2 regions of the Paenibacillus sp. G2S3 genome follow, and region 2 is predicted to be linked to the other one. Evidence: a T-box and tRNA genes for the amino acid it is inferred to sense, from the RefSeq annotation. Region 2 holds a T-box; the other holds one or more tRNA genes.
What was found. The T-box of region 2 lies ahead of QNH28_RS23560 (valine--tRNA ligase). A T-box ahead of a tRNA ligase gene usually reads a tRNA of that ligase, here a tRNA-Val.
Positions count from the first base shown of each region.

Region 1: it encodes a tRNA-Val, which carries the amino acid that the T-box ahead of QNH28_RS23560 (valine--tRNA ligase) is inferred to sense. The anticodon was not compared.

Region 1 covers NZ_CP126095.1:2,715,689-2,720,119, reverse strand. The annotation lists gene QNH28_RS11730 (GNAT family N-acetyltransferase) at 1-249, opposite strand, end outside; gene QNH28_RS11725 (hypothetical protein) at 357-569, opposite strand; gene QNH28_RS11720 (site-2 protease family protein) at 674-1,750, opposite strand; gene QNH28_RS11715 (phosphatidylinositol kinase) at 2,022-2,324, shown strand; tRNA gene QNH28_RS11710 (tRNA-Val) at 2,455-2,526, shown strand; partial or broken gene QNH28_RS11705 (GNAT family N-acetyltransferase) at 2,834-3,091, shown strand; gene QNH28_RS11700 (FecCD family ABC transporter permease) at 3,420-4,427, opposite strand; gene QNH28_RS11695 (FecCD family ABC transporter permease) at 4,424-4,431, opposite strand, start outside.
Region 2 covers NZ_CP126095.1:5,341,001-5,345,431, forward strand. The annotation lists gene QNH28_RS23560 (valine--tRNA ligase) at 1-1,793, opposite strand, end outside; T-box leader at 1,949-2,228, opposite strand; gene QNH28_RS23565 (LysM peptidoglycan-binding domain-containing protein) at 2,796-4,169, opposite strand.

The DNA.
Region 1 (4,431 bases), 2.6 Mb from region 2:
ATAATCTTTCAGGACGGCGATACGCTGCATTTTGGCGGTACCTGCTTTGTAATAAATCAATCTTCCCGTAGCCACAGGTACACCTTCATCTATAATTAGAATATGGTGCGCATTCGGACCGATAACATCGTATTCATCAATTTCTTCCTCAGCTGGTACCATTTGTTCCTCTACAAATACTTTGGTACGAATATCCAGCCCCATTTGAAGCTGTTCCTCTGTAGTTACCCGTAAGATTTCTGCCGCCATGTTAGTCCCAAGCTCCTCTCTCTATGTATCCAACGATAGTTGTCTATTATATAAAAATTTGACTAGAAAGAAAAGCCTGAACATGAGAAATCATCTTCTGTCGCTACCTAATCTACAGAATATACTTCTTCAGGAATCGAACGATTGTATGTGTCTTGCATCACTGGCGACAATGGAGGGTACTGACCCTTCGCCTTTCCATCTAGGTTGGTCATCTCATTGATTTCCATAACTTTTGTTGGCTTCGCCTCGGAACACCCTACCACAATCATCAGCAACAGAAGAGAAACGCCGACTTCCCATTTCAAAATTTTAGGCATGGTTTTACTCCTTTCACCGTTCAACTGCGGTTATTCTCATTACAGCTTTGACGGTTCAGGAGCTTTATAAACCATTGGAGGACTTCATTGCCTGATTCCTCCCTTTAAAGATTCACATTTCCAACGGCATGAACCATATACATCATTCCTGCCAGAAATCCAGCTAATACAAAATAAGCAATACCGTATTTCCAGCGTGAGCTGGCTGGCACATCGTAATACTTATCATTCTCGTAGACTGAATAGCTGATATCACAATTCATCTTAAGATGAAGCCCATTCTCCAGGGTCACAGGCTCTAGCTGCGAGATCCGTACCTTTTCAATTATGCATTGCTGCGGAAGTGTAGCTCTACCAATGTAGTTCAGTTGATCCCATCTCACCCCAACATACTGCTGTCTATCCAAATCACTGTAAGTGGTAAAAGGTAAATCTCTTCTATGCTCAGGTCCTGGAATCATGTAGCCTGCATCTCTGAGTGGTTCCACTGGAATTAAGAAACTGTTGGTTACAGAATAAAGGCGATTGTTTGTACGTCTCTTAACATATTTGTTGTACAGATCATAAGCAAATAATGCCCAAATAATAAAGAATAAGATCGAACGCATATAGATGATGATGGCTAAACCGCCCACTAGACCCACAAGCCACAGCCAACGCGTAACCGCAGTAGCAATACGGCCACCGTCAAGCGGGTGAATCGGCAGCAAGTTGATCAAATTAAGTAAAAAACCAATATAAGCCAAGGAATAGAGAAGTGGACTATCCATATAATAAGCCGCCCCAAAAACGGCTGTAGCCCCAATGGTTCCTAAGATCGGACCTCCAAAAGCAATATAAGCTTCCGTCTGGGCATCCAGCGGCTGTTTTTTCATTGTAATTAAAGCTCCCAAAAAAGGGATAAACAGTGGAGCGCTGACTGGAAGCCCGATTCGTTTCGCTGCTATTACATGTCCTAATTCATGGACTAGCAAGAGCAGGACAAAACCCACGGCAAACCCCCAAGGATAAATCAAAGCATACGCCCATATCGAAATCATCATTGAAATTAACGGTCCGGCAATTTTACCTATTTTCAGAAGGGACAAAATCGCCTTTCCTTTAAACAGGAGCATCGCCGCCCCGCCCCCTAACCATTTCCATGGCGAGGAAGAATTCTTTTTCTGCTCATTTTGCGGCAAGATCTCAAGCTCCTTTTTCTTTCAATTTTTATCTAATTACTGTACATTACCACCCATTTTATCATAAGCGCTTAAGCAGTATTTCCAAAAAAAAGCACTTGGCTAAGTATACGACGCAACTTTTATAATCGTTTCAGCGTCAAACAAATAATGGGTAATTTTTACTCCTATTTCCTCAATTTTATGATTACCTTCTAGGCAAACGCCGTGAACGTTGTAGGCAAAGGGCCATAGACTGTTATCAGGATTTAAACAATTGAGGAGGATATCCATGGAATCAAATACAAATTTTCATCAACAGGTCTGTTGGAATTGTATGAACAAATACGTTGGTGTTACAATGACTGACGGTCAATCATTTGATGGCTTTATTGCTCATGTGGATCAAAATTATGTTACCCTTGCGGTTCCAAGCAATGAAATGGTTGAACAAATGAGCGGAATGCCTACAAAAGAATCGGCGTATAGACAATTTGGCTTCCGTCCAGGCTTTTACCCAAGACGCCGCTTCTATCCACGACGCATTCCTTTTTACGGAATAAGCGATTTGTTTTTGCTTCCGTTCTTTATCTAAGATGGTGCAAAGGGGATGTCGGGCATCCCCTTTTTTCTTATTTTAAAGACTATGTAAACTATCATCCCTATAGATTGTAAAAAAAGAATTGCCATCCTACTCTATCATATGGTATTATGAAATTCGTCGCAGGACGGTAGCTCAGCGGGAGAGCACTATCTTGACAGGGTAGGGGTCATGGGTTCGAACCCCATCCGTCCTATATCGAAAAAGCCTTGAATTTCAAGGCTTTTTTTGTTTTCTCTTCACTTATCATTCTATTAAAAACCCCTGTGATACGAATCGCGATTTACTTTCGTATCAGTTCTTCTGATCCTCTGGGAAAACATCATTGCTTCTACCCTCCAACCAATTCCTAAATACCGCTTTAATGATATATAATTCCCTTCCTGCTTACAATCCTTTCAATTCTATCGCAGTACTCCCCTTTATTACTTAATTATTTGAAACTATTCGAATTATACAAACGGGCAGATCATGCTATAATCCCAAAAAGGAGTGATATCAATGGGTTTTTTAATTCCTTAGACCAAGAACATAATGGAAAAGGTTATACTACCGAAGCTGTTAATCTGGTTGTTAATTATGCTTTTGAAATACTCAATTTACATAGAATTGAAGCTGGAGTTATGCCAGACAACTTAGGTTCCATGCGAGTTTTAGAAAAAGCTGGTTTTCATAAAGAAGGAATAGCAATTAAAAATGTTGAAATTAACGGCCGTTGGGAAGATCATCAGATATTAGCAATATTAAATCCAAATCACTAACCTTATTATTTCTTTGCATTAAAGTAATAGGCTTAATACAACCCGCTCATATGCGATAACAATGAGTGGGTTTCATTATTTTTTATTGCACAGTTTGCGTCTACTGCGACACTGTTCCACTAACACTCAGTCGTAATTCTACTTGGTACACCAAGCATTGGGGTTGCATGATAGCAGAAGATAAGTCCAAGAAGAGAAATTTAAAAACCGCGAAAAGCCTTGTATAATCAAGGATCTTCGCGGTTTTTTGTTTTTTAAAAGCCTCATAAGGGCTCGCGGCAAAACCCATAAAGAAGGCTTTTTTATACGTTGGAAAGAACTCTGATATTTATTTTGAACGCATCAATAGATATAGGAAGTAAGGCACACTCAGCATTGTTACAATAATCCCTGCGGGAATATCCGACTTAAAGCTGACCGTTCGAGCAATCGTATCCGCTACAAGCAGCAATAGTGCACCAATAAGTGCAGAAGTTGGTAGAAGTACTTTGTAGTCGTGACCTACCAGCTTGCGCGCCACATGCGGACTAATCAATCCAATAAAGAAGATCGAGCCCCCGAGCGCTACACAGCCAGAAGCAATGCCTACAGCCGCAATCGCCAGACGCAAAAATTTCTTCTTTACAGCGACTCCTAATCCTATCGAAATTTCGTTGCCTAGCACCAAGACGTTCAATGTCCTAAAATTGGAAAGAATATATGCGAATAGCAGCAATACCCAAGGTGCCAGCAAACTGATATAAGACCACTTGTCCCCCCATAAATATCCTGCTTGCCAACGCTGCGCAAACTCATACTTCTGATCATCAAGCTTTAAAGTTAGGAATAACGACAGCGCACTAAACCCCATATTGATCGCAACACCAGTCAAGACAAGTCGTGTAGAAGAAATCATACGACGTTTTCTATAGGCTAGAATATAGATCAGAGCTGCTGCCAGCAAACCACCTAAGAATGCCATAGACGGCAGTAATAATGTTATAGCGGTGCCTTGAATGCTTACAGTTGAGATAATCAGCAACACCATAAGACCTGAACCTGAGCTAATACCAAGCATGCCGGGATCAGCCAGATCATTGCGCAGCAACGCCTGCATAACTGCACCTGCCAGTGCCATCCCAAATCCAACGAGTATCGCTAATACGATCCGAGGAAGACGAAACTTATAAACAACGAGATTATGCTCCTCTGGACCTTGTCCAAGCAATACTTTAAATACTTCAAGTGGGTTCAGAGATACCTTTCCCATATTAAGACTAAGAATAGCTCCTGCAATAAGCAGTATTATGAGAGAAAGAATCCATATTGTAGCCTTATGCGATTTAACAACATTCATTTGA
Region 2 (4,431 bases):
ATGTCAATATTCTCAAAGCTTACGCCTTCCAAGTTCATCAAAGCGAAGCGTGATGCATTCCAGATCTTATTGGCGAAATTACGCGCCTGCTCAACCTTTTCCCAGCGGAAGCGTAGATCCTGTCCAGCTGTACTTCCGGTAGAAATCATGTAACGCATTGCATCTGCGCCATACTTCTCGATAACTTCAAGAGGGTCTACGCCATTTCCGAGTGATTTGGACATTTTTTGACCTTCGGAATCCCGTACCAAACCATGCATCAATACATCTGAGAACGGTTTTTCTCCGGTAAATTCAAGAGCTGAGAAGATCATCCGTGCTACCCAGAAATAAATAATATCGTAGCCTGTTACGAGCACATCGTTCGGATAGTAGCGTTTGAAATCTGCACTGTTCTCATCTGGCCATCCTAGTGTGGCGAAAGGCCACAGATTAGAGCTGAACCAGGTATCCAGTACATCCTCATCCTGTTTCAAGTCGGTTAGACCACTGATCCGGCGCGCTTCTTCCTCGTCATTTGCCACAACCAATTCACCAGTAGACTCGGAATACCATGCTGGAATACGATGTCCCCACCACAGCTGACGGGAAATACACCAATCACGTACGTTCTCGATCCAGTTCAGGTAAGTTCTCTCGAAACGGTCAGGTACAAAGTTAACCCCGTTCCCATCCTTCTGTGCATTGATCGCAGCTTCAGCGAGCGGCTGCATCTTCACGAACCATTGTGTGGACAAGTAGGGTTCAACAACGGCTCCAGAGCGTTCGCTGTGTCCTACTTGATGCACATGATCTTCAATATTGATCAGTACACCTTGCTCCTTCAAGTCAGCAGTGATGGCCTTACGGCATACACTCCGATCTTGACCTTGGTAAGGTCCTGCTTCTTCATTCATCGTACCGCTCTCATCCATTACGTTTATCTGCGGTAAGTTATGACGTTGACCCATCTCGAAGTCATTCGGATCATGAGCTGGTGTAATCTTAACCGCACCACTACCAAACTCTTTGTCTACATAATCATCAGCGATAATCGGAATCTCACGTCCGATAATCGGCAGGATCAACGTTTTGCCGATCAGATCTTTGTAACGATCGTCTTCCGGATGAACAGCAACCGCTGTATCACCCAGCATCGTCTCCGGACGTGTGGTCGCTACTGTAATAAATCCGCTACCGTCTTTGAGCGGATAACGCAGGTGATACAAATGACCATTAACTTCTTTATATTCAACCTCGATATCCGACAATGCTGTACGAGCCGCCGGGTCCCAGTTGATAATGCGTTTGCCACGGTAGATCAAGCCTTTATTATAGAGCTTAACGAATACCTCGCGTACAGCTTTCGACAACCCTTCATCCAGGGTAAACCGTTCACGGGAATAGTCAAGGGAGAGCCCCATCTTAGCCCACTGCTCATGAATGGTGTTCGCATATTTATCTTTCCACTCCCACACCTGCTCCAGGAACTTCTCGCGGCCGAGATCATGTCTTGAGATTCCTTGCTCACGCAGCTTTTGCTCTACTTTTGTCTGCGTTGCGATACCCGCATGGTCCGTACCCGGTAGCCACAACGTGTCGAAGCCCTGCATCCGTTTCGTACGAATCAGAATATCCTGAAGCGTAAAATCAAGCGCATGACCAATGTGCAGCATTCCCGTTACGTTTGGTGGCGGGATTACTATGCTATATGCTTTTGCATCTGGACGCCCGCCTGCACGGAAATACCCACCTTCTGTCCAGTAAGAATACCACTTGGTTTCTGCTGATTTCGGATCATACGTTGTTGGCATTTCGCTCTTAGAGTCATTTGCAGCGGCAGCATCTGCCGCTGTATCTTGCAGGTTCGGCAACTCTGCCGCTGTTAGATTGTTTTGGTCAGCCATTCTCTGATACCTCCACTTAGTTACTTGAAGTTGGTTTCTAAAAAACAAAAAGACCCCTCGTCTCAAAGGACGAAAGGCCATTCTTTCGCGGTACCACCTTTGTTTCGCGCCAATGAAAAATAAACCTACACTTCTCTCACCCTACGGTTCAGAAGCTTAGCGCGACACTCGTACAGATAACGGCTGCTACCGGCCACATCCTAACTTATCTTTCCTATGAAGATAAGCTCAGAGGGGCGACTCCGGGGCGACTTCGGTGGCTGTATCCTACGGAATGTCACAGCACTTGCATTCCGCTCTCTGAAGGGCTGACCGCCTACTCTTCCCGTTCCCAGTCTTTACTTAGATATTGCTTACTTCATAATACATTTTGAGTCCCCCCTAGTCAACCTGGATAGGCTATTACAGCGGGACTTTTAGCGGAATTTCGACTTACACTTTCTTATATATGACAAAGGGACTTTCCCAAAAGTGCGAATGCTACTTATTGAGCAGCTGCTCTTTTTAATTAATTAGGGAAAAACCCCCTGATTATAGCCGATAATTGCTTTAAATGAATAGAATTAGGGAATTTGTCCCTAAAAAAAGAGGTAATTTCTATATTCGTAGGGAAATCAGCTGATTTTCAGGGAGAAATTCCTTAATTATCAGTCTATTGAGCAATTATCTCTGAATTATAGGGAGATTTTCCCTAATTGTTGTCGCAAACCGGTCGCCGAGAATGTGATGGGTAAGGTCGGTTAGGTGGGCGAGCACAATTCAAAGAGGTCAGATTCAAGGGCAAGTAAAAGCTCCTACATCTGACCCCTTTTTTTGATTTTTCAGAGAAAAAGAAGCCGTCTCTCAGTAAAAAATCTACTGTTGGGACAGCCGCTTTATTTAATCATGTGAGTACGCATTGTAATTCCATTACGGAATGTACAGCACTTGCCCTTCTTCTACACTCTGCCCAGACAATCGATTATACATTCCCAGCTCCCGCGCACTTAGCTGATACTTCTCTGCGATTGTATCCAGCGTTTCTTCACGCTGCACGATGCAAAGGCGAACCTTACGGAACAAGTTAGCACCATCTGCTCCCGTGATGAATCTGCTCTTCCACTCCGTATTATTTCCTACCTCTGGAATGATCGCTGCAGCCGATGCATTTCCTTCAGATAGGAGAGCCTCTTGTTCTTTACGAGAACGACTAGAGCTAAGTAATGAAGAGAAGGTGAGATGTTCTTTTGCGGGAACCTCTGCTTCTTTCTTACTTCCTAGCGCAATCTTAAGATCTTGTTTCTCCTCAGCATGTGGCACAGTCTCCTGAGAAACTAAGCCTTCGTTCGTATTATCATTGATCGGCTGCGCATTCTCTTCTTGTGCGTGAAGTTCATTGTTTGCCACCTTTTCAGAAGCAAATACAGCTATATCTTGATCCGCATCAGCATTAGCTGCTGGAACAGCGGTTTCTCTTGAAGCAAAAGTATATTCAGCCTCTTGCTCTTGATCTGCTTCACTAGTCTGGCTAACTTGATTCAGCTGATACGCCTCAGCTTCCTCATTCTGTGACTCAGCTTTAAACCAGTAATCCGCTATTCCAGCTTTGGAATCCTCTGTTTGCGAATCCAGACTATGCGTCCGAGCTTTCGCGCCCTTGTCCTTCTCATGAGCGGATGAGAAATTAACTATAGGGGACGAATGACCAGCTCCACTCGAGACCAGTGGAGCCTCTGATGCGTCTGCATTAGCTTCAGCATGCTCATGTTCTTCCACGGCAACCTCCGATGCATCCTCACCAAAGGTCCATTGTGAATTTTCATAAAGAGCATCAGTTTCGTGTTCTTGGTTCTCTGCAGATGCTTCAATTACTCTGTCATCACTGAGAGGGGAATAGGCAACTGTGTACTCTTCCTGCTGCCAGGTTGGTTGTGGTTGAGGCTCCGCACCACCGATTCCCCGTAGTGATAATACGCCTGTTATATTCACAGTGCGCATCGTGAGCAGATCGATATCAAAATTCTCGATCTCCACCCCAATATCTTCAATCGAGCTGACGCGTGTAAGCGGAACAGTGATTTCAACGGGAATGGCGTGCTCCAGACGCTGTGTTCGGTCATCTTCACTCCGATAGAGTCCGGTAAGCAACAGCTGACCATATAACTCGGCACGATCCTCCCGCTGAATCACCTGGATTTCCGGAAGTAGTTCAACCTCCTCCAGCTCAGCTATTCCCGGAAGCTCTTCCGATAGGTGAATGCGTTCATAAATATCAAACCGCAAGCCGTGGGACTGATCAAACACGGGATATGTCCTCCTTCTTGGCATAATCTAACCCTGAGACAGGCCCAGAGCATAAGCCCAAAATGTTACTCCCAACATGTATATGCTTCAAACAGGAAGGCATGACAACTTTGGTAGTACTAACCGGACGGGATGCTAATTATTTTCATAAATCTAGGGGCTAATCGAACCTATCTGCCAGCCAATAATGCACTACTCCGCATGAACAAATTATTATATGCTGCTCTTGCAAATAGGACATGGATAGATGTTTCTTTCTGAA